Regions from separate parts of the Dactylosporangium sp. CA-139066 genome, predicted to be linked through region 3. Evidence: predicted binding sites of a transcription regulator. Region 3 holds the regulator's gene; each other region holds the start of a gene.

Region 1 (10,545 bases), on a different contig from region 3:
GTAGATCCAGAAGATGCGCTCGAGGCGGGCGGCGACGGCCTTCGAGTAGAAGCCGATCGGCCCGGCCCACCCGATCTGGGCGGTCGTGAGGCCGCCGGCGCGCTGGTCGGCGAGGCATCGACGCAGCAGTACCCGGCCGACCCCGAGCCCCTCGGCGGCCGGCGCCGTCCCCATGGGGCCGAACCAGCTGGGACGGTTCGCGCCATACGCCGCAAAACCCAAGATCTCCCCATCTCGTACGGCGACATAGCACCCCGCCCCGCCACGGTCCAGCGACTGCTCGACCTCCCAGGCCCAGCCGTCGCCCCAGATGGAGCGCACCCAGTCCGGGGTGTCGCCGCCGGCGGGCAGCACCTTCACGCCGGTGGCTTCGAGCCGGGCCTCGTCGCGGGCCGCCTCGGCGCTGCGCAGCGTGAGGTCCGCGGTCATGTTCCAGGCGGTGTCCGTGAGCCTGTAGCCGGCGCGGCGGGCGAGGCACACCGCCGGGGTGTACCGCACGTCGATCCCCGGCCATGCATAGCACGGCGGGTTGCCGCCGAGCCGGACGCGCTCGGCGCCCAGGTCGGCCAGGCGCTCCTCGGCGGCCCGCAGCAGCGCGGCGCCCACGCCCCGGCGGCGCACCTCGGGCCGTACGGCCAGCAGCTCGACATGGCCCAGCCGCGGGTCGGCGTCGTTGATCGAGGCGAAGACCAGGCCGGTGCCGTCGTCGGCGGTCAGCCGCGTCACGGGCCGCCCGGCCGGCGGCGCCGCGAGCCGACCGGCGAGCATGCCCGCCTCGGCCGCGTCCTCGGGCAGGTCGAGCGCACGAGTCAGCAGGTCAGCGGCGCTGGACAGGTCGTCGAGATCCACGATCATTTGGTAAACATACCTAACTGTTAGGGCGGATCGGCGCTCCTGTCGCACGGATGTGAGGAAAACGAAACAGCCGTCCAAAATCCACGCAGGACGGATGCAAAGGCGAAATAAGGTATAAATCCGACATATCGGTCCCAGGCCCACGACGCCGGAAGACGCGGGCGACGAGGGCAAGCGAAAGGGCGGGACAGCCCGAAGGCCATCCCGCCCTGACGTGGTTCAGCGTGGACTCAGAAGTCCATGTCGCCGCCGCCCGGCGCGCCGGCCGGGGCCTTCTCCTTCTCGGGCTTGTCCGCCACCACGGCCTCCGTGGTGAGGAACAGGGCCGCGATCGAAGCGGCGTTCTGCAGCGCCGAACGCGTCACCTTGGCCGGGTCGATGATGCCCTCGGCCAGGAGGTTGACGTACTCGCCCGTCGCGGCGTTGAGGCCGTGACCGGCCTCCAGGTTGCGCACGCGCTCGACCACGACGCCGCCCTCGAGGCCGGCGTTCACGGCGATCTGACGCAGCGGGGCGTCCAGCGCCACGCGAACGATCTGCGCGCCGGTCGCCTCGTCGCCGACCAGGTCCAGCTTGTCGAACGCGGTCTTGCCGGCCTGCACCAGGGCCACGCCACCACCGGGGACGATGCCCTCCTCGACGGCCGCCTTCGCGTTGCGAACGGCGTCCTCGATGCGGTGCTTGCGCTCCTTGAGCTCGACCTCGGTGGCCGCGCCGACCTTGATGACCGCAACGCCGCCGGCCAGCTTGGCCAGGCGCTCCTGCAGCTTCTCGCGGTCGTAGTCCGAGTCGCTCTTCTCGATCTCGGCGCGGATCTGCGAGACCCGGCCGTTGATCGAGTCGGCGTCGCCGGCGCCGTCGACGATCGTGGTCTCGTCCTTGGTCACGACCACCTTGCGGGCGCGGCCGAGCAGACCCAGGTCGGCGTTCTCGAGCTTGAGGCCGACGGTCTCGCTGATGACCTGACCGCCGGTCAGGATCGCGATGTCGGTCAGCATCGCCTTGCGGCGGTCGCCGAAGCCGGGCGCCTTGACGGCGACCGACTTGAAGGTGCCGCGGATCTTGTTCACCACGAGGGTCGCCAGGGCCTCGGCCTCGACGTCCTCGGAGATGATCGCGAGCGGCTTGCCCGACTGCATGACCTTCTCCAGCACCGGGAGGAGGTCCTTCACCGCGGAGACCTTCGACTCGACGATGAGGATGTAGGGGTCGTCGAGGACGGCCTCCATCCGATCGGTGTCGGTCACGAAGTACGGCGAGATGTAGCCCTTGTCGAAGCGCATACCCTCGGTGAGCTCGAGCTCGAGGCCGAAGGTGTTGCTCTCCTCGACGGTGATGACGCCTTCCTTGCCGACCTTGTCCATCGCCTCGGCGATGATCTCGCCGACCGTGGCGTCGCCCGCGGAGATGGAGGCGGTGGAGGCGATCTGCTCCTTGGTCTCCACGTCCTTGGCCAGGTTGGCCAGCTCGTCGGCGACGGACGTGACCGCCGCCTCGATGCCGCGCTTCAGGGCCATCGGGTTCGCGCCGGCGGCGACGTTGCGCAGGCCCTCACGGACCAGCGCCTGCGCCAGCACGGTCGCCGTCGTCGTGCCGTCACCGGCAACGTCGTCGGTCTTCTTGGCAACTTCCTTGACCAGCTCGGCGCCGATCTTCTCGTACGGGTCCTCGAGCTCGATCTCCTTGGCGATGCTCACACCATCGTTGGTGATGGTGGGCGCGCCCCACTTCTTCTCGAGGACGACGTTGCGGCCCTTGGGGCCCAGCGTCACCTTGACGGCGTCGGCGAGGGTGTTCATGCCCCGCTCGAGACCGCGGCGCGCCTCTTCGTCGAACGCGATAATCTTGGCCATTCGGCGTTGTCCTCCTGGACACTCACGATTCGCCTCGACCCACGTGGGGCCGGCGGCTCACCGCCTGCTTTCGCACCTTCGAGGACCCTGCGGGTTCCCCGGGCGGTCGGGCCGGATGAGCCCGCGACGACCAGCCTCGCGGTGGTTGCCCACCGGAGGACTGCACCGTCCCGACCATTGGCACTCACCTGATGCGAGTGCCAAGTCCTTGTTTAGCACTCTGGCCAGTCGAGTGCAAGCAAACCGCGGGTGACGGCGGAGGTGGCCGGGGGCCAAGATCACCCCGACCCCGGAAGCCATCTATCCCCCGACGGGGTATAAATCCGACAAGTCGTGGCGCGGAGCGCCCGACTTGTCGAAAAACGCCGCAAGCCGGGAAAAGAGGGCCGTAAAACGACGCAGGGCACCGTTCCTCATCAATGAGGACGGTGCCCCGGCGGGGGAAGCAAACGGGGGTCAGGCAAGCAAGCGAACCCCTTCTGCCTGCGGCCCCTTCTGACCCTGCGCGATCTCGAACTCGACGCGCTGTCCGTCTTCCAGCGACTTGTAGCCGTCCATCTGAATCGCGGAGAAGTGGACGAACACGTCCTGCCCCCCGTCGACCGCGATGAAGCCATAGCCCTTCTCGCTGTTGAACCACTTGACGGTGCCCTGTGCCACGGTGCACTTCCTCTACTTCGGTCCTGCTGCGATCACTCGGCTGGTTGTGGGGAACCAGCTCGGGCCTTCGACCCAGGGGGCCGCCGGCAGCCGGGGGTGGCGCAGGCGTTGGATCGATGACGAACCGCACGGTACACGAGGTAACCCGAACCACGACAGGCCCAAATCGGACAGCAAGGTCACGAATCAAGCAGTTCGAAAAGGTCGCCGAGCATGCCTTCTCCGCACTTTCCCTTGCAGAGTCAAACATCGCCCGGCGACTACGTGTTAGTAACCTACGGGACTACACGTGACGGCGTGACTGGACAACGCGGAAGCGGCCCGCGACGTAGGCGCCGTCGGTGAGCGCGGCATTGGCCGCCGGATTGGCGCCGCTGGCGTGGAAGTCGGAAAAGGCCGCCGACTGGTTTACGAACACCCCACCCGTAAGGTTGACTGACAAATGCACACCGGCAAGCAGCGCGGCCTCTTCCATCGCATCCAGCACCGCGGGCGATGTGGAATACACCGAAGCGGTCAATGCACCCTTCCGGCCCACGGTGTCGGCGAAGATCCGCAAACTGCCCGGCGTGGAATCGGTTGCAACAACGAATGAAATGGGGCCGAACCACTCCGTGCCATAGGTCGGCGCGTCGTCGGCGCCGAGTTTCCGGATGAGGGGCGTACGCACGGTCGCGCCGGCATAAGCCGGATGCGAAACGTCTGAGGATTCGAGCACCGGCTCGCCGACCGCGGCGGCCTTCTGGAGCCGCTCCAATACTCCCTCGTTCACGATGGCGCCGGTGAGTTCGACGCCCTTTGCCGCGTCGGCGGTGAGCTTGCCGACGGCGGCCGCGATGCCCTGCGCGACCTCGTCGAAGCTCTTGTGCCCTTCGTCGGTGGCAATGCCGCCGACGGGGACGAGAATGTTCTGCGGCGTCGTGCACATCTGCCCGGAGTACAACACCAGCGAGAATCCGATGTTGCGGCACATTCCGGCGAAGTCGTCGGTGGAGTCCACGACGATGGTGTTCACGCCGGCCTTCTCGGTGTAGACGACGGCCTGGCGGGCGTTGGCCTCCAGCCAGTCGCCGAACTCGGTCGAGCCGGTGAAGTCGATGATGCGCACCTCGGGGCGCAGCGCGAGGGTCTTGGCCAGCCCCTCGCCGGGCGCCTCGGCGGCCAGCAGCACGAGGTTGGGGTCGAAGCCGGCGTCGGCGAGCGTCTCGCGGGCGATCTTCACGGTGATCGCGAGGGGCAGGACCGCGCGCGGGTGCGGCTTGACGATCACGGGGTTGCCGGTCACCAGGGACGCGAAGAACCCCGGGTACGAGTTCCAGGTCGGGAACGTGTTGCAGCCGACGACCAGGGCGGCTCCCCGCGGTACCACATGGAAGGTCTTGGCCATGTGCAGCGTCTGGCCCTTGCCGGCCGGCTTCTCCCAGTCGGCGCTGGCCGGCGTGCGGGTCATCTCGCGGTAGGCGTAGGCGACGGCCTCCAGCGCGCGGTCGAGCGCGTGCGGCCCGCCGGCCTGGAACGCCATGACGAAGGCCTGCCCGGTGGTCGCGTGCACGGCGTTGGCCAGTTCGAAGACGGACCGGTGCACGCGCGCGAGGATCTCCAGGCACACGCCGGCGCGGGTCTGCGGGCCGGCCGCCCGCCACGCCGGCATGCCCTCGGCGAGGGCGGCAAAAGCAAGATCAAGATCCAGGTGGGGGTACCGCACGTCGAGCCCGATCCCGAAGGGCGAGCTCTCGGTGGACACCCAGTCGGTGATGCCCGGCTGGTCCTTGAGCGGGAAGTCCCCGCCCAGGTAGGCGCGGAAGGCCGCCTCGCCCTCGGCGGCCGCGTGCTCGCCGTAGATGCGCGGGCTCGGCGACTCCGGGTAGTTGGACCAGTACGCACGCTCAGCGATCGCGGTCAGCGCCCGCTCCAGCGTGTCCGCGTGGCTGGCGAACATGGGGTGTGAGTTCTCCATGCGGGCAATCCTGCCACCGCCGCCCGCGGGCGCCGTCCTAAATCGGACCCTGCCAGTTCGACCAGTACTCCCGGAAGCGGAACCCCATCGCCTCGTTGATCGAGATCATGAACGAGTTGGATGCCGCGTTGAATGTGTCGATGGTCGTCACCGCCGGCTCGGCCGCCCGCATCGCCCGCAGGTTGGCCACCTTCGCGACGATGCCGAGCCGGTGCCCGCGGTGGGCCGGATGGACCAGGGTGATCAGCTGCCAGGCGTGCCAGTCGACGGTCTTCGCCACCCGCATCGCGGTCCAGGCGACGAGCCGGCCGGTCGCGTCGTGGACGATGCCGGTCTCGTAGCGGCGGGTCCCCCAGGCGGCGAACGCCTCGTACTGCCGGCGCATGCGCTCGGCGGTGACGTTCTGCGGCTCGTAGGCCAGCTCGCCCATCGGCGTCTCGGCGATGAAGGAGCTGTCGAGGGCGGCCAGGTCGTCGAGGTACTCCGAAGGCAGGTCGTTGCGCCACTGCACGACGGAGTAGCCCGCGGCGCGCTCCAGGCCCTCGGCGTGGAGCCGGTCGACCGCGGCCTCGTCGACGTCGGCCAGCAGCAGGCGCCGGCGGGCGTCGGTGAGCCCGTTGGTCAGGCCGAGGGCGGCGCTGAAGGCCGACGGGGCGGCCGCGTCCAGGCTGAACCCGAGCCAGCCGGTGCGCCCGGCCGCCCGGGCGACGCCGGCGGCGTGCGCGGCGAGGGCCCGCCCGATGCCGCGGCGCCGGTGCTCCGGCCGCACGGAGAGCTCGACGTTGGCCTTGTCCAGGTTGTCCAGCCGGGGCAGGTCCAGCTGGAGGGTGCCGGCGGGGGTGTCGCCGTCGAGGGCCAGGTACACGTGCCGCTCGTCGGCCGGCGGCGGTACGGCGAAGGTCGCCCGGTGCAGGAATCGGCACTCGGGCGGGAAGTCGGGTACGTCCGCGCGCTGCGCGGCCTCGTTGATCTCGTACGCCGCGTCGATGGCGGCCGGGTCATCGGCGCGCACCTCGACGATCTCGAGCGTGGATTGGGCCATGCCGCCAGCGTGGGCCGGTCACCGGCGCCGGGGCAACCAAATATCCATGCCCGGAAATTGGTCGAGAGGACGCTCGCCAACACCTCCGGTGTTGTGGTCGCGGGCCCGAACCAGGGTTCCGGCCTCGCGGCGACACGTCCTCCCGCACGGAGCATCCTGAACCCCGGCACCTACGGCGTCAAGTCCGTCACACGGCGGACGGCGCCGCCGCGATCACGCTCAGTATCGATAAACTCCGCCATTCGGACGATCCGTTCCTCGTCCAAGTCTGGAAGCGCTCTCTCAATCTGAACGCTCGGTAATGATCGTCGCTCAAAAAATCATCCGAGCAGGCCGGCCTCGCGGGCCGACTTCAGCGAGGGCTTGACACGGTGGGTCGGGCCGACCCGCTCCGCGACCGCATCGAGGGTCTTGAGGCCGTCGCCGGTGTTGAAGATGACCGTTTCGGCGTTGGGGTCGAGCTTGGCCGATTCGACCAGCTTCTTGAGCACCGCGGTGGTGACGCCGCCGGCCGTCTCGGCGAACACGCCGGTGGTGCGGGCCAGCAGCTGGATGCCGGCGCGGATCTCGTCGTCGTCGACGTACTCCATCCAGCCCCCGGTCCGGCGCACCGCCTCCAGCGCGTAGACGCCGGCCGCCGGGTCGCCGATGTTCAGCGACTTCGCGATGCCGGTCGGCCGCACCGGGGTGATCTCGTCGACGCCGTCGTGCAGCGCCTTGGCGATCGGGTTGCAGCCGGCCGACTGGGCGCCGAAGACCTTCCACTCGCTCGGCGGCACGAGCCCGATCTCGACCAGCTCGACGAACGCCTTGTCGATCTTCGTCAGCAGCTCGCCGCTGGCCATCGGGATGACCACCTGGGCCGGGATGCGCCAGCCGAGCTGCTCGGCGACCTCGTAGCCGAGCGTCTTGGAGCCCTCGGCGTAGAACGGCCGGACGTTGACGTTGACGAACGCGGTGTCCTCGAACTCGTCGGTCTCCGTCAGCTCGGAGCAGAGCCGGTTGACCTCGTCGTAGGAGCCCTCGATGGCGACGACCTCGCCGCCGTACACCGCCGTCATGACGACCTTGCCGGGCTCCAGGTCGGCCGGGATGAACACGGTCGACGGGACGCCGGCGCGCGCGGCGTGCGCGGCGACGGAGTTGGCGAGGTTGCCGGTGGAGGCGCAGGAGTACCGCGTGAAGCCCAGCGCCCGCGCGGCGGTCAGCGCGACCGACACGACCCGGTCCTTGAACGAGTGGGTCGGGTTGGCCGAGTCGTCCTTGACGTACAGCGGCGCGGTGAACCCGAGCTCCTTGCCCAGGCCGTCGGCCTTGACCAGCGGGGTGAGGCCCGGGTCGAGGGTGACGCGGGTGGACGGGTCGACGCCGACCGGCAGCAGCGGCGCGTAGCGCCAGATGTTCTGGGGACCCGCCTCGATCTGCTCACGTGTCACCCGGGCCAGCGCCTCGGGGTCGTAGCCGACCTCGAGCGGGCCGAAACACTCGTAACAGGCGTGCTGCGCGGCGAGCGGGAAGGTGGCGCCGCAGCCGCGGCACACGAGGTTGCGGGCGGGCGAGTCGGTGAAGACGCCGAGCGTCGAGGTCATGGCGGGAGGCCTTCCTCTCATCTTTCCGAGCGCGGTTTCGCGCAAGGACGGATTTGGCACCTACCGCGAGCGGGCGGGCCTCAGCATCGAGACGCTCGCAGGGGTTGCCGGGGCTTCATCGGGCCGTATCCCTCTGCCCCTCTGGATGAGGTATTCAGTTGTTCCCCGATTGTAAGGGGCGCCACCCGGGCCCGGGTATGAGCCATCTCACGGGGTGGACGGGGCTAGCGTTCACTCATGCACCCGATCGCGGCGGACTGGTTCGCACGGCGCACGTCCGGCTGGCGGGACTGGCCGGAGGAGGACGTGCTCGCGGCGAAGGGCGATACCCGGGTGAGCGTGGTGCTGCCGGCCCTGGACGAGGAGCCGACCGTCGGGGAGATCGTGACCGGGGTACGGACGCTGGGGCCGCTCGTCGACGAGGTGATCGTGGTCGACTCGGGCTCCGTGGACCGCACCGCCGAGGTGGCGGCGGCGGCCGGGGCGACCGTGCACCACCGCGACGACATCCTGCCGGCGGCCGGGTCTCGGCCGGGCAAGGGCGAGGTGCTGTGGAAGGCGCTCGCGGTGACGAAGGGCGACGTGCTGGTGTACGTCGACGCCGACCTCACAGACTTCCGCCCGCACTTCGTGACCGGGCTGCTCGGCCCGCTCTTCGCCGACCCGGCCACGCTGATGGTCAAGGCGTTCTACGACCGGCCGCTGCTCGACGTCTCCGCGGCCGGCGGCGGGCGGGTCACCGAGCTCGCCGCCCGGCCGCTGCTCAACGCCCACTTCCCGGAGCTCGCCGGGGTGGTCCAGCCACTGGCCGGCGAGTACGCGGCGCGGCGCACGCTGCTGGAGTCGCTGCCGTTCGCGGCCGGCTACGGCGTGGAGACGGGGCTGCTCATCGACACGTTCCGCGGGCACGGGCTGGACGCGGTGGCGCAGGTCGACCTCGGCCAGCGCACCCACGGCCACCAGGACACGGCGGCGCTGGGGCGGATGGCGGCGACGATCGTGCACACGATCCACGCCCGGGTGGCCCCCGAGCGGGCGCTCTGGCCGACGCTGACGCAGTTCGAGCGGCATGACTCCGCGGTGGTACCGCGAGAGACGCCCGTTTCCCACCCCGACCGCCCGCCGATCCGGACGGTCCCCGGCTACGGGGCCGCCTGACGCCCCGCGACGGTGGCGCCGCCGGCCACGACGAGCATCGGCCTCATGACTCGGGCACGAAGCGCCACAGCTGCGCGGTCGCGGTGCCGGCGCCCAGCACCGCGAGGACGAGGGCGCCCCACTCGGCGGTGAGCAGCCACCACGGCGTCTCGATGACGGCCACCGGGTCGTCGCCGGTGAACGAGCCGACGATGACGGCCACGGCGATGAGCAGCATGACGACGAGCAGCAGGACCGCTATGAGGCGCAGCACCCACTGGCCGGTGCGGCCGCCGAGGCGGGCCAGCAGCGTGCTGCCGGCCGCCACCGCGGCCCCGAACCCGCTGGCGATCGCGCCGAGCAGGGTGAAGATGCGGGCGGTCTCCACCTCCGTCGGCCCCTGCGTCAGGTTCGACGTCTGCGCGAAGTGCGTCCACTGCACCAGGTGCGCCTGGTCGTAGTAGAGGCCCGCCGCGAGGGCGGCGAGCCCCACGACCAACACGCACGCGCCACCGAGGGCGGAGATCCGCATGGACGGGCACCCTACCGGCCGGTAGCGGCCCGTCCATGCAGGGGTCCGCAGCCCTCAGCTCACCACGCGCTGCGTCCTCAGCTGACGACGTCCTTGCGCAGGAAGCGCCACCAGGCCAGGGAGAAGAACACGGTGGCGTACATCAGCGCAGCCACACAGCCCTTGACCAGATCGCCGGTCTGCATAGGGCTGGACAGCAGGCCCAGCCAGGCGTCGGCGTAGTGGGTCGGCAGCACGGTGCGCAGGTTTCCCAGCGCGGTGATCTGGTCGAGGATGTTCGACAGGATCTGCAGCAGCACCGCCCCGCCGACGGCGCCCAGCGGCGCGTCGGTCGACACCGACAGCAGGAACGCCAGGGACGCCACGACGAGCAGGGACACGCACAGGTACCCGACGATCTCCAGCAGCCGCACCACGCTCGTGCCGGCCGGGATCTCCCCGCCGATCGGGGCGCTCAGCGGCGCCCAGCCGTAGCGCAGCGTCCCGGCCAGCAGCGCGGTGGCCACCAGGGTGAGGATCGCGAGCAGGCTGTAGAGCAGCGCGACGGTCAGCTTGATGCCGAGCAGGCGCGCCCGGGGCACCGGCATGGCCAGCAGGTAGCGCAGGCTCCCCCAGCTCGCCTCGCTGGCCACGGTGTCGCCGCAGAACAGCGCGACCACCACGACGAGCAGGAAGCCGGACGAGACCAGCAGGGTGAACAGGGTGAAGTTCGGGCCGCCGGAGGTGGCCAGGTCCGACAGGCGGGAGAACTCGCCGTTGTTGCCGCCGCCGTTGTCGTTGCCGCTGTCGAGCTGGAACGCGGTCAGGATGATCAGTGGCAGCAGCACCATGAAGCCCAGCGCCAGCTGCGTGCGCCGGCGCGAGGCCTGCCGTCGGATCTCGGTCCACAGCGAGAGGGTCGCGCCCGGCCGGTAGCCCGC
Region 2 (10,545 bases), on a different contig from region 3:
GCCAAGCTGGCCGAGCTGGTGCTGGCCCGCCTGCGCGAGGAGTTCGTCGACGGCGTCCTGGCCATCCCGCTGTCCACTGTGGAGCGGGCCGGCACCGGCGACCTGCTCAGCCGCGCGTCGCGGGACGTGGCGCTGACCTCGGACTCGATCCAGTCGGCACTGCCCACGATCATCGTCGGCGTACTGCAGATGCTGCTCACGATCGGCGCGATCGCGCTGGTCGCCCCGATCCTGCTGCTGCCGTCCCTGGTCGCGGTCCCGGTGCTGTACGCCGCCTCGCGCTGGTACTTCCGCCGCGCCCCCGCCGGCTACCTGCGCGAGAGTGCCGCGTTCGCCCTCATGGCCGACGGCCTCGCCGAGACGGTCGAGGGCGCCCGGACGGTCGAGACGCTGGCCCGCCAGGACGCGCGGGTGGCCCGCACCCAGGAGCAGCTGACGGGCCTGTACGCCGCCGCGCGCTACACCCTGAGGCTGCGCACGGTGTGGTTCCCCTCGACGGAGTTCGGTTACGCCCTCCCGCCGGTCGCGACGCTGCTGGCCGGCGGCTGGTTCGTCGTGGAGGGCTGGGCAACGGTGGGCCAGGTGACGGCCGCGGTCCTGTACTGCGTCGCGATCATCGACCCGCTCGACCGCGTCCTGTCCTACTTCGACCAGCTGCAACTGGGCCTGGCGTCGTTCGCGCGCCTGGTCGGCGTGCGCTCGGCGGCCACCCCGCCGGTGGGGCCGGGCCCGGACCCGGTCGACGAACGCCTGGTGGCCAAGGACGTCCGATACTCCTATGTGGACGGCCGCGACGTACTGCACGGCATCGACCTGGCCATCCGCCCCGGCGAGCGCCTGGCGATGGTCGGCCCGTCGGGCGCCGGAAAGTCCACGTTGGGCCGCCTGCTGGCCGGCATCCACGCCCCGCGCGCCGGCTCGGTCGAGCTGGGCACGGTCCCCCTGACCGAGCTCCCCCTCGCCGCGCTGCGCGGCCACGTGGCGCTCGTGACCCAGGAGCATCACGTCTTCCTCGGCACCCTGCGCGACAACCTGACGCTGGCGAGGGCGGACGCGACGGACGAGCAGCTGTACGCGGCCCTGGCCACCGTGGACGCCCTCGACTGGGCCACGGCGCTCGGCCTCGACGCGACCGACCTCTCCCTGTCGCCCGCCCAGGCCCAGCAGCTGGCGCTGGCCCGCCTCGTGCTGGCCGACCCGCACACGCTGGTCCTGGACGAGGCGACCTCGCTCATCGACCCGCGCGCGGCCCGGCACCTGGAACGCTCGCTGGCCGGCGCCCTCGAGGGCCGCACGGTCGTCGCGATCGCCCACCGCCTGTTCTCGGCCCACGACGCCGACCGGGTCGCGGTCGTCGAGGACGGCCGGATCACCGAGCTCGGCAGCCACGACGAGCTGGTCGCGGCCGGCGGCGCGTACGCGGCGCTCTGGCGCAGCTGGCACGGCCGCTGATCCCCGCCCCGGCCGCGGCCCCGACGCGCGTCCGCCCGACGCGAGCCCGGCCCGGCCCGTGCCTGCCCGATGCCCGACGGCAAACCCGTGCCCGGCGCCCGACGGCACGCGCGCGCGTGACGCCTGACGGCAAGCCCGAGCCCGGAGCCCGACGGCACGTCGTGCGCGGGTCAACCGCGCGCGCGGGCGTGAGGGCGTTGGAGGCAGGGGCTGAACCGGCTGAATGCTCCGGCGCCGTGCCCATGCCCCGATGAGCGAATCGGGAGGGCGCGAGGTCCGGTGGGGTGCTCCGCTTTGTTCTTTGACCACCCTAACAGGCCCGAAAAAACTGGATCATCGCGAAATTCGCACCGTCACCGGTGGGTTGCGCTGTGTCAGGGGTGGAAGAGGGCGTACGCGGTGCCGATCAGGGCCACGGCGACGATGGCCAGGGCGAACGTCCACAGCAGGGCGCGGCCGTCGTGGGGTTCGGGCGGCGAGGGGGGAGCCGAAGGGCGCGGCGCCACGGCGGGGAGGTCGACCACCGCGGCTCGCAGGTCGTCGAGGGTCTTCGCGGCGTACACCGAGCCGACGCGATCCGAGAACTCGTCCAGCGTCAGGCGGCCGGCCTCGGTGTGGTGTTGCAGCATGCCGATGACGCGGCGGCGGTCCTCGTCCGATGCCCGCACGTCGACCATCGTGTCAGTGGGTGGCGATCGGCGCCAGCGTGGCGCCGGTGACCTGGACCAGGTCGGCCGGCGTCAGCTCGATCTGCAGGCCGCGGCGGCCGCCCGAGACGTACATCGTGGACAGCTCCTCGGCGGAGGCGTCGATGACGATCGGGAGGCGGGAGCGCTGGCCGACGGGGGAGATGCCGCCCGTGACGTATCCCGTGGCGCGCTCGGCCGCGGCGGGCTCGGCCATCGCGGCGCGCTTGCCGCCCACCGCGGCGGCCAGGGCCTTCAGGTCGAGGGAGGCGGACACCGGCACGACGCCGACCGTGAGCTGGCCGTCGACCGTGGTGACCAGGGTCTTGAACAGGCGCGACGGGTCGACGCCCAGTGCGGCGGCCGCGGCCTCGCCGTAGGAGGCGGCGCGCGGGTCCACCTCGTAGGCGTGCGGGGTGAACGCGATCTTCTGGCGCGTCAGCAGTGCGGTCGCCGGGGTGCCCTTGCTCGCCACTGGCCCACAATAGCGGCATGCAGATCGGTGCCGTCCACTTGTACCTCGGCCACGGCCACCTGTTCCTCGGCGCGTCGAACGCGGTCGACCTGGCGGTGTTCGACGGCGACGGGGCGGTCACGGCGACCGAGCATCACGTGCGCATCGCCGCGCGGCCGCAGGTCGGGCCCGTGCGGGTGCGGCTGTGGCAGGGGGCCGGGCCGCGGGTCGGGCGGCTGGTGTTCGACGGGCTGCTCAAGCTGCCCGATGCGAAGTTCTGCGTGGAGGAGGGCTCCGGCGCGTCGCGGTACGTCACCAAGGTGAACAGCTACAGCCCCCGAGTGCTGATCGCGGTCGACGACCCGGGGCACGCCTCGCGGGTCGAGGTCGTGCTGGAGCCCGAGTTCGTGCCGCGCAGCGCGCAGGTGTGGACGGCCGGCGAGCCGCCGTTTCCGAAGCTGACGGTGTCGCCGACGGCGCCGCGGCACCGGGCCGACGCGTTCGCCGACGCGCTCGCCGGCTACGACTTCCCGCGCAAGCGGCTGGCCGCGGCGCTGCTGGTCGTGTCCGAGGAGCGGCGGCAGCGCAACTCCGAGCAGAGCGTGGCCTTCTACATCAACGACATCGTCGAGTGGCTGCGCTGGCTGAACGACCGCCTGACGTACGAGATGTGCCGCGACACGGGGCGCCACCTCCTCGGTCAGCTCGGGCTGCGCACGCCGGACCTGCTGGCCGAGGACGTGCTCAGCGACCTGCAGCGGCGGCTGGGGCATCCGCTGGTCTGAGCAGCAGGGCGGCCGGCTCGCCGGCGATGCGGGTCAGGGCGAGCACGGCGTCGCGGGAGCCCTCGAGGCGCAGCTGGCGGCGCAGTTCCTCGACGTCGTGGGCGGAGCCGCGCTTGAGGATCTGCAGGGAACCGACGTCGAGCGCGCGCAGGGCGGCGCGCAGCTTCTTCAGCGCGATCGGCAGCCGCTCCTCGACGAGGTAGCAGCGAGCAAAAGGTACAGAAGTCGCCACGGAGGTGGTCACGTACGCGATCGTCGGGTCGAGCAGCGTCCCGCCGACCGACGTGGCGAGCTCGGCGACCAGGTGGGCGCGGACCACGGCGCCGTCGGGGTCGTAGAGGTAACGGCCGAGCGGGCCGGCCGGGGCCTGCTCAGAGCCGGAGCCGGTGAGCTCGTGGACCTCACCGCCGCGCAGTACCGTGGCCCGGCGCGGGGCGCGAGCGAGCGGGCCGCACCACAGCGCCGCCTCGACCAGATCGCCGTCGACCGAGACCCACTCGGCCTCGGCGCCGGGCGGCAGCAGCGCATGGTCGATGCCCGGCGCCAGCTTGAGCACCGTGTGCGGGACCCGCGCGGGCAGGGACATCACGAAGTCCCAGGGCGGGGAGTAGGCGCGCGGGTCGAACACCCGCCGGCCGCCCGACGTGCGGCGGGCCGGGTCGCAGAACACGGCGTCAACGGCGTCGAGCGGGGTTTCGGTGGCGTCACGGGCTTCCAGGTGTACCGCATCAGCCAGATCCAGCGCCCTGACGTTGGCCTCCGCCACGGCGGCCGTGGCGGCGGATGCGTCGACGGCCAGCACCCGCAGGCCGGCTCGGGCGAACGCGATGGTGTCGGCGCCGATGCCGCACCCGAGGTCGGCGACGTGGCGGGCGCCCGCGGCGGCCAGGCGGGCGGCCCGGCGGCGGGCGACCGCGGAACGGGTCGCCTGCTCCAGGCCGGCGCGAGTGAAGAGCATCACGGCGGCGTCCGGGCCGAACTTCGCGGCGGCCCGGCGGCGCAGCGCGGCCTGGGTCAGCGCGGCCGCGGCGAGGGCCGGGGCGAACCCGCGGGCGCGCAGCGCGGAGGCCGCGGCCAGCGGGTCGCCGTCGGGCAGTTCGGTCGCCGCGGCGAGGGCGGCCCGGCCGGCCTCGGTGTCCAGGGCCAGCACGTCGTCGAGCTCCACCCGACGATTATCCCGGCGGTGAGCCCGGGGTGATTTCGCGGCGTGTCTGGCACTCTAGTTGACGGAGTGCTAGCCGCCGACATAACCTCCGATTAGCACTCTCGTGTCGAGGGTGCCAGTCAACCCGGCCGGGGCCGGCACCCGCGACGACGGCTTCACCGGGCACTCGATAAGCAAGCTCGATACCCCAGGAGGGTATGCCCGTGACTACCGCGACGCAGGTTGCGATCAAGCCGCTCGAGGACCGCATCCTGGTCCAGGCCAACGAGGCTGAGACGACCACCGCCTCGGGCATCGTCATTCCGGACACCGCGAAGGAGAAGCCCCAGGAGGGCACTGTCATCGCGGTCGGCCCGGGTCGCATCGACGACAAGGGCAACCGGGTGCCGATCGACGTCAAGGTCGGCGACACCGTCATCTACTCGAAGTACGGCGGCACCGAGGTCAAGTACGCCGGCGCGGAGTACCTCGTGCTTTCCGCCCGCGACGTGCTCGCCGTCATCGAGAAGTGATCAAGTCCAAATAAGCAGTGGCCACCGCCCCGGACCCGTGCGCAGGCGCGAGGCTGCCGGGGCGGTGTCGCTTTGAAGGGAATCCACAAGCATGGCGAAGATTCTGAGCTTCTCCGACGAGGCGCGCCACCTGCTGGAGCACGGCGTCAACCGCCTGGCCGACACGGTCAAGGTCACGCTCGGCCCCCGGGGGCGCAACGTCGTCCTCGACAAGAAGTTCGGCGCCCCCACCATCACCAACGACGGCGTGACGATCGCCAAGGAGATCGAGCTCTCCAACCCGTACGAGAACCTTGGCGCGCAGCTGGTCAAGGAGGTCGCCACCAAGACCAACGACGTGGCCGGTGACGGCACCACCACGGCGACGGTCCTGGCCCAGGCGCTCGTCCGCGAGGGCCTGCGCAACGTGACCGCCGGCACCAACCCGGCCGGTCTCAAGCGCGGCATCGACGCGGCCTCGGCCGCCGTCGTGAAGGCGCTCAAGGACAAGGCCACCCCGGTCGCGAGCCACACCGAGATCGCCCAGGTCGCCACCATCTCCGCGCAGGACGCCACCATCGGCGACCTCATCGCATCGGCGATGGAGCGCGTCGGCCGCGACGGCGTCATCACGGTCGAGGAGGGCTCGACCCTCACGACCGAGCTCGAGGTCACCGAGGGCATGCAGTTCGACAAGGGCTTCATCTCCCCGCACTTCGTCACCGACGGCGAGGCGCAGGAGGCGGTCCTCGAGGACGCGTACGTCCTCATCACCACCCAGAAGATCTCCGCCATCGAGGAGCTGCTGCCCCTCCTGGAGAAGATCGTCCAGAACAACAAGCCGCTGCTGATCATCGCCGAGGACGTCGAGGGCCAGGCCCTGTCGACCCTCGTCGTGAACGCCATCCGCAAGACCTTCAAGGTCGTCGCGGTCAAGGCCCCCGGCTTCGGCGACCGCCGCAAGGCGATGCTGCAGGACATCTCGATCCTGACCGGCGCCGAGCTGGTCGCGCCGGAGCTCGGCTACAAGCTCGAGGGCGTCGGCCTGGAGCAGCTGGGCACCGCCCGCCGCGTCGTGGTCACCAAGGACCTCACCACGATCGTCGACGGTGGCGGCGACCAGAGCGAGGTCGCCGCGCGCGTCGAGCAGCTGCGCAAGGAGATCGAGGCCTCCGACTCCGACTGGGACAAGGAGAAGCTCAACGAGCGGGTCGCCAAGCTCGCGGGCGGCGTCGCGGTCATCAAGGCCGGCGCCGCGACCGAGGTCGAGATGAAGGAGCGCAAGCACCGCATCGAGGACGCGATCTCCGCGACGAAGGCCGCGGTCGAGGAGGGCATCGTCCCCGGCGGCGGCGCCGCCCTGGCCCAGGTGCTCCCGGTCCTCGACGGCGACCTCGGCCTCACGGGCGACGAGAAGGTCGGCGTCTCCATCGTGCGCAAGGCCCTGGTCGAGCCGCTGCGGTGGATCGCCCAGAACGCGGGCTTCGACGGGTACGTCGTGGTCGGCAAGGTCTCGGCGCTGGACTTCGGCCACGGCCTGGACGCCGCCACGGGCGAGTACGTGGACCTGGTGAAGTCCGGCATCGTCGACCCGGTGAAGGTGACGCACAGCGCCGTCTCCAACGCCGCGTCGATCGCCGGCCTGCTGCTGACCACGGAGAGCCTGGTCGTCGACAAGCCGGCCGCTCCGGAGCCGGCCGCCGGCGGCGGTCACGGCCACTCGCACGGTCACGGCCACTCGCACGGCCCGGGCTTCTGATCCCGGCAGCAACGCGCGACACAGCGAGCCCCGGGCGTTTTCGCTCGGGGCTCGCTTGTAGAAACATTAGGGACCCATTACCGGGCTTGGTGGCGCAGGGATGATCGCCGCATGCTAGGGGCGTGCAGACTCGCAGGTTCGCCGCGCTGGCCGGGCTCGCCGCCGCCGGTGTCGCGCTCGGGGTCGCCGAAATCGTGGCGATCCTCACCGGGGCCACCACCTCGCCGCTGGTCAGCGTCGGTGGCGTCGTCATCGACAGCGTGCCGGCCGGGGTCAAGGACTTCGCCGTCCGGGTGTTCTACACGTACGACAAGCTGGCCCTCAGCATCGGCACGATCGTCCTGCTCGCAGTCTTCGCCGCCGTCATCGGCATCCTCGCCGCGAGACGCGCATATATCGGGTACATCGGGTTCGCACTCTTCGGGCTGATCGGCATCCTCGCCGCGATGACCCGGCACAACGCGCCCTGGTACGCGTTCGTGCCCACGCTCGTCGGCACCGTCGCCGGCGCGGCGGTGCTGCGGTGGCTGCTGCAGCACGAAGCCGGGGAGAGCGCCACCGAGGAGCAGCGGCGCTGGTTCCTGCGGACCGCCGGCTACACGCTGCTCGGCGCCGTCCTCGCCGGGTTCGCCAGCCGCTGGTGGTCCACCCGGCGCGGCGTCGAAGCCGACCGCGCCACGGTGACGCTGCCCACCGTGCCGCCGAACACGGTCGCCCCGCTGCCGCCCGAGGCCGACGCCGCCCTGCCCGACCTGGCCCCGTTCGTCACCCCGAACAAGGACTTCTACCTGATCGACACCGCCCTGGTGGTACCGCAGCTGACCAGCGGGGACTGGAAGCTGCGCATCCACGGGCAGGTCGAGAAGGAGATCACCGTCACCTGGGACGAGCTGCTCAAGCGCCCCATGATCGAGCGGTACATCACCCTCGCCTGCGTCTCGAACGAGGTGGGCGGCGGCCTCGTCGGCAACGCCAAGTGGCAGGGGGTCCGCGTCGCCGACCTGCTGGCCGAGGCGCGGCCCAAGGCGGGCGCCGACCAGGTCGTGAGCCGCTCGATCGACGGGTTCACCGCGGGCACCCCGACGGCGGTGCTGCAGGACGGCCGCGACGCGATGCTGGCCATTGCCATGAACGGCGAGCCGCTACCGATCGAGCACGGTTTTCCGGTGCGGATGGTGGTGCCGGGATTGTACGGATACGTGTCCGCGACAAAATGGCTCGTAGAACTCGAGCTGACGTCGTTCGCCGATTTCGACGCATATTGGATCAAGCGCGGGTGGGCGGCCAAGGGGCCGATCAAGACCGAATCGAGAATCGACACCCCGCGCGACGGCGGCAGCCCACGGGCGGGCGACGTCATGATCGCCGGGGTCGCCTGGGCGCAGCATCGGGGCATTTCCAAGGTCGAGGTGCAAATCGACCAAGGACCGTGGCAGGTGGCGACGCTGCTGCCCGTACCGTCGATCGACACGTGGCGGCAGTGGACCCTCAAGTGGTCGGCCACCCCCGGCCGGCACCGGCTGACCGTGCGCGCCACCGACAACGGCGGGGACACCCAGACCGACGCCGTGGCGCCGCCCGATCCGGACGGCGCCACGGGGTGGCACTCCATTGAGGTACAGGTCAAGTAGCCCTTAGCGGGCCGCGGTACGCGACCGGGAGTTCCCGGCCGTGATCTGCGGCCGGCGCTGCGACGGCACGCCCGGGGCCGGGTGCGTCGGCAGCGGGCGGCCGTTCACCGCGCGCAGCGGCTGCTGGGCGCCCGCGTTCACGGCCGGCGCCGGCGTCGGGCGCAGGCCCAGCTTGGCCTCGAGGCGCGTTACGTCGACCCGGGTGCGGCGCCGGTCGGCGGCGTCCTCCCAGCCCAGGGCCAGCAGCCGCAGCCGCTCGCCCTCGGTGAACCCGCCCCACACCCCGTACGGCTCCCGCGTGGCCAGCGCCTGGGCGGCGCATTCGGCGCGGACCGGGCAGGCCCGGCACACGTTCTTGGCGGCGGTCTCCCGGCGGCCGCGCGACGCGCCGCGCTCGCCGTCGGGGTGGAAGAACTGCGCGCTGTCGCGTCCCCGGCACAGGCCGAGCCGCTGCCAGTCCCACACGTCCGCGATGGGACCGGGCAGGCGAGTCACATTCGTCATTCGCTCCTCCTTCCAGGCGCGCGGCCTGGAATTCGCGCGTCGCACATTTCCGGTACAACGCGCGAGACCGCCGCGGGTAACGGCATGTCTTCGGTCAATTTCTCGTAGGCCAATCGCGGCGAAACCGCGTCTAGATCTCGCCTTTTCGTGTTTCTCTCTTTGAGAGAGAGGAGCACGACGGTGCGGACGATTTTGGTGTGTGTGCGAACACAGGTCGCGGCACAGACGGTTGCCGCAGCCGCGGCCAGACTGGGGGTGGCACACGCGGTGCGGACCGCCGTCACGATGGTCGAGGCCTTGGCGCGACTCAGTGAGCAGCCGGCCGACCTGGTGCTTGCGGATCCGTCGCTGTCCCGCCCGGACAGTGCGGAGTTCTCGCGGCGGGTCCTGGCCGTCGCGCCGGGGGCGACGGTGGTCTTCTTCGGCACGGAGGAGCCCCGCGCCGCCGCCGCCGCGATCGCGGCCGGGGCCAGGGCGGTCATCCGGGTCGACACGGCCGACCCGGTGACGACGCTCGCGAAGGCCGTACTGCTGGTCCTGAGCCAGGTCGGCCGCGGCAACGGCGAGCCGGTGCTCCAGGCGCGCGTGGGCGCGCCGAGCCAGGCCAACGGCGGCGTGCTGCAGGCCGGCCGGTTGCCCGCCGGCGCGCGCACCGCGGTCGGCGTGCCGGGGGCCAGGGTCGCCGGCGCCGGTGTACCGCAGCAGCGCGGGGACGTGCCCGCCGAGCCGCCCCGCCGCCGCGTCGAGCTCACCGAGCGCGAGCTGCAGGTGCTGCGCGGCATGGCCGACGGCAAGAGCAACGCTGAGATCGGGCGCGAGCTCTTCGTCTCCGAGGACACGGTCAAGACGCACGCTCGCCGGCTGTTCCGGAAGCTGGGTGCACGCGACCGGGCACACGCCGTAGCTGCGGCGTTTCGCGCCGGGCTCGTGAGCTAGGCGCGCTCACCACGGCGTTCGGGCAGGCCATCGAGGGCATGCCGCAGCGGTACCCGCCGCGCGCGAAACCTAAACGAGAGCCTGCTCAGCCGTCGTTGTCGTCGGTCGCGCTCGCCAGCGCGTCGTGAACACCGTCAGCGTAACCCCGCGCGTACTCCCATGTGACGTAATGGTCCGGGTCGGGGTCGAAGGCGGGCTCGTGCACGCGCGGCCGGCCGGACGTGAGCAGGTGCTTCAGGTTTCCCCGCAGCAGGTCCCAGTCGAAGTAGTGCGGCTCGTGGCAGTCCTCGCACTCGATGACCAGCCCACGAACGCCGATCGCCGTGAGCAGCGCCTGGTAGATCTCGAGGTCGGCAAGGTCCTCGAGAACGTCCTGGCGCTCGGCGGCGGTCAACGGGTCGTCGCTCCCGCTGTCGTCGAGCTCGGCCGAGGGATCGGCCGGGTCGCCGGCGAACGGGTCGATGGGCTCTTCGTGCACGCCTCAACGGTAGCCCTAATCAGCCCCGGTGTGGGCCCGGGCACGGCTCTGCCATGGCGGACGGGTGTGGCGCCCGGGCGGAAGTACGATGAGACGCACCCGCCGGACGACCGAGAGCTGGGATGCGCTTCATGGATTTCTCGCGACCTGACGTGCTGCCTTTGGGCCTGACCTTCGACGACGTGCTGCTGCTTCCGGGCGAAT
Region 3 (10,545 bases):
TCGTCGAGGGCGTGGCGCGCCACCGCGAGAATGGTGTCGGAGTTGACGTCGGCACCGGACTCGTTGGCGATCTCGATGGACAACAGGGCTCCCGAGGCTATCTGCGTCGCCCGGGCCGGCCGCCCTGTGCGGCGCGGTCCGGGACGGCGCGCACCGGCTGCTGAGCCTCCTGCGCTTCGTCCCAGCGGGCGTAGGCGTCGACGATGTCACTGACCAGCCGGTGGCGCACGACGTCGGCGCTGCCGAGGGCGGCGAAGTGGACATCTTCGACGCCGTCGAGGATCTCACGGACGACGCGGAGGCCGCTTCGGGTCCCCCCGGGCAGGTCGACCTGGGTCACGTCGCCGGTGACGACGATCTTCGAGCCGAAGCCGAGCCGGGTCAGGAACATCTTCATCTGCTCGGGCGTGGTGTTCTGGGCCTCGTCCAGGATAATGAAGGCGTCGTTGAGGGTGCGGCCGCGCATGTACGCCAGCGGCGCCACCTCGATCGTCCCGGCCGCCATCAGCTTCGGGATGGACTCCGGGTCGATCATGTCGTGCAGGGCGTCGTACAGCGGCCGCAGGTAGGGATCGATCTTGTCGTAGAGCGTGCCCGGCAGGAAGCCCAGTCGCTCGCCCGCCTCGACCGCCGGCCGGGTGAGGATGATCCGGTTGACCTGCTTGGCCTGCAGCGCCTGGACGGCCTTGGCCATGGCGAGGTACGTCTTGCCGGTGCCCGCCGGGCCGATGCCGAACACGATCGTGTGCTGGTCGATGGAGTCGACGTAGCGCTTCTGGCCCAGGGTCTTCGGCCGGATCGTGCGGCCGCGCCGGGACAGAATGTTGAGGGTCAGCACCTCCGCCGGGCGCTCGGCCGTGTTCTGCTGCAGCATGCCGACGGTACGCCGGACATTGTCCGCGGTCAGGATCTCTCCCTTGCGTACCAGCTCGATGAGTTCGCTGAAGATGCGCTCGGCCAGCGCATTGTCCGCGGCGGCGCCGGTGATGGTGATCTCGTTGCCCCGAACGTGCACATCGCTCTGCACCGACCGCTCGACGAGCTTGAGAATCTCGTCGCCGGCCCCGAGCAGCCTGACCATCACGTGCGGGTCGGGAACGGTGATCTTGCTGATGGCCCGCACGGGCTGCTCCGGCGATGCTGCCGGCACGGGGTTTGGGGTCTCGGTCATACCTTGGCCGCGTTGGGCCTCAAGCACCTGCTTCCGGGCTCGCTCCTGCCTGGGCTGATGTCCAGGCTCTTCATGGTATCGGCTGGGCGCCGCTGTCACCTTTCTCATTTTGGCCGTCGGCCGGATCCCATATTCACCACCTACCGGTTCGGCCGATCATGCCGTTCGTCGCCATTCGCCCGCGCGGGGCCCACCTGTGCTGGTAGGGAGGCAGATGACCGATTCGACAGGAGGCCTCAAGCGATGGTGGAGCGCACCGGATACATCGACGGCGAGCCCTGCTGGGCCGATGTCGTGGCGGCCGACGTACCGGCCGCGCGGCACTTCTACGAGGCCCTGTTCGGCTGGACGTACCTCGACAGCGGACCGGAGTTCGGCCACTACGTGATGTGCCTGAAGAACGGCCGGGTCGTCGCCGGGATGAGCCCGCCGATGCCCGGGTCCGAGCAGCTTCCGGCCGCCTGGAGCCTGTACCTCATGTCGCACGACCTCCCGGGCACGGCGCTGCGCATCGAGGAGCACGGCGGCAAACTGCTGGTGCCGCCGATGGAGATCCCGGACAACGGCCGCATGCTCTTCGCGATGGACCCGTCCGGCGCGGCGTTCGGCGCGTGGGAGCCGGGCCGGCACACGGGCTCGCAGCTGTTCGACGAGGACGGCGCCCTGTGCTGGGCCGAGGTGAACACCCGCGAGCCGACCGTGACCGACTACTTCTACCACGGCCTGTTCGGCTACCGGCAGCACCGCATCGGCGACGACGGTCCCGGCGCGGAGGGCTTCGACTACTCGGCGTGGAGCCTCGGTGACGCCGACCCGGTCGCCGGCCGCCTCACGATGACGTCGGCCTGGGACGGCGTGCCGGCCCACTGGACCGTCTACTTCGCCACCGACGACACCGACGCCGCCGCCGCGCGCGTCCTGGCCGCCGGCGGCCGGGTGCAGCACGGCCCGTTCGACTCCCCGCACGGCCGGCTGGCCGTGATCGAGGACCCGAACGGGGCCGTGTTCACGCTGATCAACCGCTAGAAGCGGTGCCCGTCGAAGGCCTCCTGCCCCCGGGTGAAGCGGTACGTCGCCCAGTGCATCCGCACCACCCGGCCGTCCGCGTCGCGGGTCAGCCGCAGCAGCTCGCCCGCCTCGCGGCCGGACACGGTGCGAAACACGTCGGGCTCCCCGTCGACCGGGGCGAACACCGCCGGGGGCCGCTTGGCCACCGCCTCGACGGCGCGGGCGTGCAGGGTGCCGTCGTGCCAGCTGAAGGTGTACTCGAACCCCTCGCCCCACCAGCGGCCCAGCGCCGAGCGGTACTCCGGCGGCGCCGCCGGACCGGGCACCCAGGGCTCGATGTCGGCCGGGTCGTGCTCCACCACGGCGGCGAGCAGCTCATGCGGCAGCTCGGTGACCTCTCCCGCGGTACCGGATGATCCAAGGGAGGCGACGGCCAGGCCTTTCGGCGTGCCGGAACCACCGACCCGGCCGTAGGCCGCGGCCAGGAAGCCCGGCATCGCGCCGTCGTGCCCCACGTGCACGACCCGCTCGGCCCCCGGCTGCGGCTGCACGATGAGCCCCAGCCCGAAGGCGCGCGCCCAGAGCACGTCCTCGGTGACCGCCTGCGGTACGCGCATCTCCTCGACGGTCGCCGCGGACAGCACCGTGCCGTTGGGGTCCATCTCGCGCGGGTCGGCCAGGAACGCCGCCCAGCGGGCCAGGTCGGCCGCGGTGCTCCACAGCTGCGCGGCCGGCCCGATGGCCCCGAAGTCGTCGAGCGGCTCCGGGTGGGCGTAGTCCGACCAGGCGTCGACCTGGTACCCCGGGATGGGCCGCCGCGGCGTGACGGCGACGTCGTGCAGCCCGAGCGGCTCGAGGATCCGCTCGCGCAGCGCCTCCTCCCACGTGCCGCCGCGCAGCCGCCCGACGAGGTGCCCGAGCAGGGCGATCGCCAGGTTGGAGTAGTGGAACCGCCGCCCCGGCGGCAGCACCTGCTCGGCCCGGTCGAGCTGGGCGAGCAGCGTCTCCACGTCCGGCGCCTGCATGGTGTCCCACATGTCCCCGTAGGGCTCGCGCTGCAGCCCGGACAGGTGCGAGAGCATCCGCCCGACGGTCAGCTCCCCGTGCGCCTTGACGGGCAGGTGCCGCGCGATCGGATCGCCGAGCTCGAGCAGCCCATCGTCGCGGCACTGCATGACCAGCACCGCCGTGAACGTCTTGGTGATCGACCCCATCCGCAGCTGACTGCCGGCGTCGACCCCCTCACCGACCTGGTAGGTCCACAGTGGACGATCCGCGCGGTGCACGGCGACGCTGATCCCCGGCACCCGGCCGTCCGCCTGGACCTTCTGGACCATTCTCTGGTACCGCTGGACGGCCTTCATGCGCTGACCATCGGCCCGAGCGCCCGCCCGCCCAGGACGTGCGCGTGCACGTGGAAGACTTCCTGCCCGCCGTGCTCCCCGGTGTTGAAGATGACCCGGAACCCGCCCCCGGTCAGCCCTTCCTCCTCGGCCACGGCGGCGGCGGCCGCGAGCACCTCCCCGGCGAGCCCGGAGTCGGCCGCGGCCAGCGCGGCGACGTCGGCATGATGCTCTTTGGGGATCACCAGGACGTGGACGGGCGCCTTGGGCCCGATGTCGCGAAACGCCAGGGTGGTCGCCGTCTCATGCACGACGGTCGCCGGGAGGTCACCTTTGACGATCCGGCAGAACAGGCAGTCACTCGTCACGATTCGCATCCTATGGCGTCGTGAAGCGTCGATCTTGGCCGCTAGGGTACGCATATGGCAGATCGAAGGGTCCTGGTCACCGGCGCGTCCCGCGGCATCGGCGCCGCCATCGCCCACGCGTTCGCCGCGGCGGGCGACCGGGTGGCCGTCCACCGCCGCACCGGCAACGACCCGGCCCTCCCCGGCGAGGGCCACACGGTCGTCACCGGCGACCTCCACGACGCCGCCTCCCACGCGTTCGCCGCGGCGGGCGACAGCGTGCCCGTCCACCGCCGCACCGGCGGCGCCCTCGCCCTCCCCGGCGAGGGCCACACGGTCGTCACCGGCGACCTCCACGACGCCGCCGCCACCCGCGCCCTGGTCGACGCCGCCGCCACCGCCCTCGGCGGCCTGGACGTGGTGGTGAACAACGCCGCCGTGTACGTCGAGCACAAGATCCTCGACACCGACTACGACCAGTGGCAGGCCGCCTGGCACGACACCCTGGCCGTCAACCTGCTGGCCCCCGCGAACGTCTGCTGGGCCGCGGCCCGCCACCTCCCCGCGGGCGGCCGGATCGTGAACGTGAGCTCCCGCGGCGCGTACCGCGGCGAGCCCGACCACCCGGCCTACGGCGCCGCGAAGGCCGGCCTGAACTCCCTGACCCAGAGCCTGGCGAGGGCCCTGGCCCCGCGCGGCATCGCGGTGACGGCGGTCGCTCCGGGCTTCGTGGCCACGGACATGGTCTCCGAGCTGCTGGCCTCGCCGGCCGGCGAGGCGATCCGCGCCCAGAGCCCTCTGAACCGCGTGGCGACGCCGGAGGAGATCGCGGCGGCGGTGCTGTTCCTCGCCTCCCCGGAGGCCGAGTGGGCAACCGGCACCATCCTGGACCTGAACGGCGCCAGCTACTTCCGCTGACAACCCCGCCCCGCGCTTCGGAGGTGCGCACACGCCAAGCCGGTCCGCTCCACGCCGCGAAACCGTCGCTCATGCACCCCCGACGCTCGACCGCTCCGCCCGGGTGCACAAACCGACCCGCGGCCGGCACGACCGAATGCCACACTGCGGCGGCGACGCCGCGACCAGCACCCCCGACGTCCCTGCGACCCCGGCGCGCTCCGCAACGCCGCGCTTCCGCACCGCGGGACCCGCCGCCGCTCGCACCGCCGACAAGACCGGACGCTTTGCACCCCGGCAACGCCGCCGCCCGGTCCGCCCGGGTGCACAAACCGACCCGCGGCCGGCAACGACCGCACCGCTCAATGCCACAGTGCGGCGGCGACGCCGCGACCAGCACCCCCGACGGCCCTGTGTCCGGCGCGCTCCACAACGAGGCGCTTCCGCACCTCGCGGGCGCACACACGATAAGTCGGGCGCTCCGCGCCGCGACTTATCGGATTTATGCCCCGGCAGGCGAAAAGTCGGAAATATCCGGACGCGCCAGTGTCCGGATATTTCCGCGGTCGTAAGAGCGCTACCAGCGGGCCAGGCGGACCGACAAGGCCGCTACCGCCGCCGCGCCGGCCGTCGACGTGCGCAGGACTTCGGGGCCGAGGCGGACCGCGGTGCCCGCCAGAGCCTCCAGCTCCTCCGGAGCCACGCCGCCCTCCGGGCCCACGACCAGTGTGATCGAGCCGGTGGACGGCAGCGGCACCGCGGACAACGGGGTCGAAGCCTCCTCGTGCAGGACCAGCACCGTGCCGGAGAGGGAGAGCTGCCGAGTCGGGCACGCCGGCGTGACCTCGGGGAGCCAGGCGCGGCGGGACTGCTTCGCGGCCTCGCGAGCGGTGGAGCGCCAGCGCTCCAGAGGCTTCGCGTCCTTCCACCGGGGAATGCTGCGGGCCGCCGGCCAGGGGACGATGCGGTCCGCGCCGACCTCGGTCAGCAGCTGTACGGCCAGTTCCGCCCGCTCACCCTTCGCGATGCCCTGGACCACCGTGATGGACGGGTCCGCGGCCGGCGTGAAGGTGGGGGCCTCGACGGCCAGGTCGAGCGCGCCCTTGCGGGCCGCGAGCACGACGGCGCGGGCCTGGGCGCCGCGGCCGTCGCCCAGCAGCAGCGCCTCCCCGACGGAGAGGCGCTGCACGTTCGCGGCGTGGTGGCCCTCCGGGCCGTCCAGCGTGAAGCGGTCCGCCGGGGGGAGCGCGTCGACCAGGAACAGGGGCAGGCTCACGCGTGGCCGTTGAAGGCGTCGCGCATGCGGGAGAAGAAGCCGCCCTGCTTCGACAGCTCGGCGACCTCCTCGCCGCGGCTGCGGGCGAACTCGCGCAGCAGGCGCTCCTGCTCCGGCTCCAGGCGGGTCGGGGTGCGCACGTCCAGGTGGACGTAGAGGTCGCCGCGGCCGGCGCCGCGCAGGTGGGGGACGCCCTTGCCGCGGATGCGCAGCGTGGAGGTCGGCTGGGTGCCGGCCTTCACGTCGACCATCTCCTCGCCGTCCAGCGTCTTGATGGTGAGGCGGGTGCCGAGCGCGGCGGCGGTCATCGGGACCGTGACGCGGCAGTGCAGGTCGTCGTCCTTGCGCGAGTAGACGTCGTGCGGGCGCTCGTGGATCTCGACGTAGAGGTCGCCGGGAGGACCGCCGCCGGGGCCGACCTCGCCCTGCTGGGCCAGGCGGATGCGCATGCCGTCCTCGACGCCGGACGGGATCTTCACGGTGAGCGAGCGGCGGGTGCGGACCCGGCCGTCGCCGCCGCAGGTCGCGCACGGGTGCGGGATGACCGTGCCGAAGCCCTGGCAGGCCGAGCACGGGCGGGCGGAGACGACCTGGCCGAGGAACGTGCGCTGCACCGACTGGACCTCGCCGCGGCCCTGGCAGATCTCGCAGGTCTGCGGGTGGGTGCCGGGCGCGGTGCCGGCGCCCTGGCAGGTGCCGCACACGACCGCCGTGTCGACCTGGATCGGCGCCTCGACGCCGAAGGCCGTCTCGTGCAGGTCGAGGTCGAGGCGCAGGATCGCGTCGGCGCCGGGGCGCACGCGCGGCCGGGGGCCGCGGGCGGACTGGGTGCCGAAGAAGGCGTCCATGATGTCCTGGAAACCGACGAACGCGCCGCCGGCCGGGCCGGCTCCGCCGCCGCTGGGGGCCAGCGGGTCGCCGCCGAGGTCGACCATCTCGCGCTTGCGAGGGTCGGAGAGGACCTCGTACGCAGCGTTGATCTCCTTGAACTTCTCCTGCGCCGCCGGGTCGGGATTGACGTCCGGGTGGAACTCGCGGGCCAACCGACGGTAGGCCCGCTTGATCTCATCGGCCGTGGAGTCCCGCTTGACGCCGAGAATCCCGTAATAGTCCTTCGCCACTGAGTCCTATGCCCCTGAGATAGATGTCAACTCTGTGCCAGCAGATCGCCGACGTAGCGTGCAACGGCGCGCACGGTCGCGATGTTTCCGGGGTAGTCCATGCGGGTCGGGCCGAGCACACCCATGCCGCCGACGACCATCGAGCCGGGACCGTAGCCGGTGGCCACGATCGACGCGGTTCGCAGGTCCTCGATCTCGTTCTCGTCGCCGATGCGCACCCGGGTGATGCTGGGCTCGACCTCGCCGAAGAGCTTGAGCAGGATGACCTCCTCCTCGAGCGCCTCGAGGATCGGCCGGATGGAGCCCTGGAAGTCCAGCAGGCCGCCGCGGGCCAGGTTGGCGGTGCCGGCGAGCGCGATGCGCTCCTCGGTCCGCTCGACCAGCGTCTCCAGCAGTACCGTCGAAAGGGCCGTCATCGGGGGACGCAGGCTCGGCGCGGCCTCCTCGACGAGCGCCGCCACCAGGGGCGGCGTGTCCACCAGGCGCTTGCCGACCAGCTTCTCGTTGATGACCCGACGCAGCTCGGTCACGTCGTCGGCCAGGATCGGCCCGGGCAGGTCGACCAGGCGCTGCTCCACCCGGCCGGTCTCGGCGATCATCACCACCATGAGCCGCGTGGTGGAGATCGGCACCAGCTCGAAGTGCCGCACGCTCGCCCGGGACAGGCTCGGATACTGCACCACGGCCACCTGCCGGGTGAGCTGGGCGAGCAGCCGCACGGTGCGGTGGACCACGTCGTCGAGGTCGACCGCGCCGATCAGGAACCGCTCGATCGCCCGGCGCTCGGCCTGGCTGAGCGGCTTGACCCGGGAGAGCTTGTCGACGAACAGCCGGTAGCCGGCGTCGGTGGGCACCCGGCCCGCACTGGTGTGCGGCTGCCTGATGTACCCCTCCTCCTCCAGCACGGCCATGTCGTTGCGGACCGTCGCCGGGGAGACCCGCAGGTTGTGCCGCTCGACGAGCGCCTTGCTGCCGACGGGTTCCTGAGTGGCGACGTAGTCCTCGACGATGGCGCGAAGCACCTCAAGCTTGCGCTCGTCAAGGGCCATGGCACCTCCTCGAAGACTGGCACTCCCAGATAGTGAGTGCCAGTCTACGTCAGTCGCGCAGGGGCACGCGATGATCGTTTGGCGCACGATAGACGGCAAGGCCGCTGGACAGGGCGAAAGTTGTCCAAAAGAAGTCATGTCGTGTCGCTGGCGCCGCTTGATCGGTGCACCTACGGTGGCCACCATGAGTGAGCCACCTCGCCCCCCGGGGGATTACGGCATGCCGTCGGACCCCAACTCCGGGTATCCGCCCCAGCCGCCCGTGTCGGGCGGCGGTTACGCTCCGCCGCCGTCGAGCGGTGGCGGCGCCTACGCCCCTCCGCCGACCTCCGGCGCGGGCTACCAGCAGCCGGGCTATGAGCAGCCCGGCCAGTACCAGCAGCCGGGGTATCAGCAGCCCGGGTATCAGCAGCAGGGCTACCAGCAGCCCGGCAACGCCTACGGCCAGTACCAGCAGCCCGGCGCCTACGGCGCGCCCGGTGTCGGCGGCCCGGCCCCGGTCGGCTACGCCAACAGCGACGAGAAGACGTGGGCGCTCATCGCCCACTTCGGCCCGATCCTCGTCGGCTTCATCGCCCCGCTCGTGGCGATGCTGGCCAAGGGCAACGAGTCGCCGACCGTCAAGGCGCACGCCGTCGAGGCGCTGAACTTCCACATCACGTGGGGCATCATCATCTTCGTCGGCGCCATCCTCTCCGTGTGCACGTTCGGCCTCACGCTGATCGCGCCGTGGATCGTGGCCATCGTCTTCTCGATCATCGGCGGCATGAAGGCGAACAACGGGGAGCTGTACCGCTACCCGATGACGTTCCGCATGGTGAAGTAGTCCAACCGAACGCCCGAACCCGAAAGGGCGGCCGCACCTCGGGGCGGCCGCCCTTTGTCGTATTCACGTCAGTGCGCGCGCGACCCCGTCGGCGAGCAGCCGGCCCCGCAGCGTCAGCACGGCCCGGCCGGCTTCGAACGCGCCCGGCTCCAGCTGCCCGTCGGCCAGGCACTCGCGCGCGGCCGCGAGCCCGGCGGCGTCGAGCACGGACAGCGGCAGGCCGTCGGCGAGCCGGATGCGCAGCAGCACGTCCTCCATGTGCCGTTCCTCCGCCGTCAGTACCTCCCGAGCCTGCCCCGGCGACGCCGAGTCGGCCAGGCGCGCCGCGTACGCGTGCGGGTGCTTGACGTTCCACCAGCGCACCCCGCCGACGTGGCTGTGCGCCCCCGGCCCGAGCCCCCACCAGTCGCCGCCGCGCCAGTACAGCTCGTTGTGCCGGCACGGCGAGTCCTTCGACCAGTTCGACACCTCGTACCACGTGAAACCGGCCGCGCGCAGCGCCTCGTCGGCGGCGATGTACCGGTCGGCGGCGACGTCGTCGTCGGGGTACGGCAGCTCGCCCCGGCGCATCCGCGCGGCCATGCGCGTGCCGTCCTCGACGATGAGCGCGTAGGCGCTGACGTGGTCGACCCCGGCGTCGACGACCGCGCGCAGCGAGGCGGCGAAGTCCTCCGGGCGCTCTCCCGGCGTACCGTAAATGAGGTCGAGATTGACCCGGTCGAAGCCGGCGGCCCGGGCCTCGGCGGCGACCAGCGGCGGGCGCCCCGGCGTGTGGCGGCGGTCCAGCACCGCCAGCACGTGCGGCGCGGCGGACTGCATGCCGAGCGAGATCCGATTGAAGCCGGCCGCCCGCAGCTCGCGCAGCGACGCCGCGTCCACCGACTCCGGGTTGGCCTCGGTGGTGACCTCGGCGTCCGCGGCCAGGCCCCACGTGCGGTCGATGCCGTCGAGGATGCGCCCGAGCTCGGCCGGGGGCAGCAGCGTGGGCGTGCCGCCGCCGAAGAACACGGTGTCGACCCGCGGCGGGCGGACCACCTTCGCGGCCAGCGCCAGCTCGTCGAGGACCTGCTCGGCGTAGCCGGCGCTCAGCACGCCCTCGCTCGCCGTGTAGGTGTTGAAGTCGCAGTACCCGCAGCGGGACGCGCAGAAGGGCACGTGGACGTACACGCCGAAGCCGGATCGGCCGGCGCCGTCGGCGACCCCGTCGGGCAGGCTTCCGTCGCGCGGCATCGGCTCGCCGTCTGGTAGTGCTCCGGGCATTTCACTAGTGTGCCCGCATGTCTCTCGTGCGGTCACAAACCGAGCGGGGCGTGGCGACCCTCACCCTGGACAGCCCCGCCAACCGCAACGCACTGTCGACGGCCCTCATCGACGAGCTCCTGTCCGCGCTCGCCGCGGCCGAGGCCGACGCCGGGGTCCGGGCGGTGGTGCTCACCCATACCGGGCCGGTCTTCTGCTCCGGCGCCGACCTGAAGGAGACCGCGGCCGCGTTCGGTACCGGCCGGCC

Evidence for each region. Region 3 encodes HrcA, which represses chaperone genes, less so after heat shock. Its sites were predicted from a motif close to GGTTNGCACNCTCNNNNNGAGNGTGCNAACC; they were not measured.
Region 1: the regulator HrcA is predicted to act here: its motif matches at 2,884-2,914, upstream of groL (chaperonin GroEL).
Region 2: the regulator HrcA is predicted to act here: its motif matches at 4,633-4,663, upstream of groES (co-chaperone GroES).

Annotation. Positions count from the first base shown of each region.
Region 1 is NZ_JBNJNH010000002.1:1,904,183-1,914,727, reverse strand. Features, by position in the region: gene ACQEVU_RS53535 (GNAT family N-acetyltransferase) at 1-855, opposite strand, end outside; gene groL (chaperonin GroEL) at 1,086-2,708, opposite strand; gene ACQEVU_RS53525 (cold-shock protein) at 3,165-3,368, opposite strand; gene paaN (phenylacetic acid degradation protein PaaN) at 3,652-5,325, opposite strand; gene ACQEVU_RS53515 (GNAT family N-acetyltransferase) at 5,363-6,367, opposite strand; gene thrC (threonine synthase) at 6,688-7,956, opposite strand; SAM riboswitch class I at 7,971-8,108, opposite strand; gene ACQEVU_RS53505 (glucosyl-3-phosphoglycerate synthase) at 8,194-9,114, shown strand; gene ACQEVU_RS53500 (hypothetical protein) at 9,158-9,625, opposite strand; gene ACQEVU_RS53495 (ABC transporter permease) at 9,703-10,545, opposite strand, start outside.
Region 2 is NZ_JBNJNH010000002.1:486,133-496,677, reverse strand. Features, by position in the region: gene ACQEVU_RS46895 (ABC transporter ATP-binding protein) at 1-1,452, shown strand, start outside; gene ACQEVU_RS46890 (DUF1707 SHOCT-like domain-containing protein) at 1,827-2,129, opposite strand; gene ybaK (Cys-tRNA(Pro) deacylase) at 2,134-2,613, opposite strand; gene ACQEVU_RS46880 (hypothetical protein) at 2,631-3,377, shown strand; gene ACQEVU_RS46875 (THUMP-like domain-containing protein) at 3,337-4,542, opposite strand; gene groES (co-chaperone GroES) at 4,740-5,054, shown strand; gene groL (chaperonin GroEL) at 5,146-6,792, shown strand; gene ACQEVU_RS46860 (molybdopterin-dependent oxidoreductase) at 6,915-8,423, shown strand; partial or broken gene ACQEVU_RS46855 (WhiB family transcriptional regulator) at 8,589-8,927, opposite strand; gene ACQEVU_RS46850 (LuxR C-terminal-related transcriptional regulator) at 9,108-9,863, shown strand; gene ACQEVU_RS46845 (DUF5319 domain-containing protein) at 9,949-10,341, opposite strand; gene guaB (IMP dehydrogenase) at 10,464-10,545, shown strand, end outside.
Region 3 is NZ_JBNJNH010000001.1:319,222-329,766, reverse strand. Features, by position in the region: gene ybeY (rRNA maturation RNase YbeY) at 1-83, opposite strand, end outside; gene ACQEVU_RS01525 (PhoH family protein) at 98-1,171, opposite strand; gene ACQEVU_RS01520 (VOC family protein) at 1,415-2,197, shown strand; gene ACQEVU_RS01515 (serine hydrolase domain-containing protein) at 2,194-3,543, opposite strand; gene ACQEVU_RS01510 (HIT domain-containing protein) at 3,540-3,893, opposite strand; gene ACQEVU_RS01505 (SDR family NAD(P)-dependent oxidoreductase) at 3,945-4,787, shown strand; gene ACQEVU_RS01500 (16S rRNA (uracil(1498)-N(3))-methyltransferase) at 5,344-6,042, opposite strand; gene dnaJ (molecular chaperone DnaJ) at 6,039-7,163, opposite strand; gene hrcA (heat-inducible transcriptional repressor HrcA) at 7,190-8,212, opposite strand; gene ACQEVU_RS01485 (DUF4870 domain-containing protein) at 8,397-9,038, shown strand; gene hemW (radical SAM family heme chaperone HemW) at 9,102-10,298, opposite strand; gene ACQEVU_RS01475 (enoyl-CoA hydratase-related protein) at 10,316-10,545, shown strand, end outside.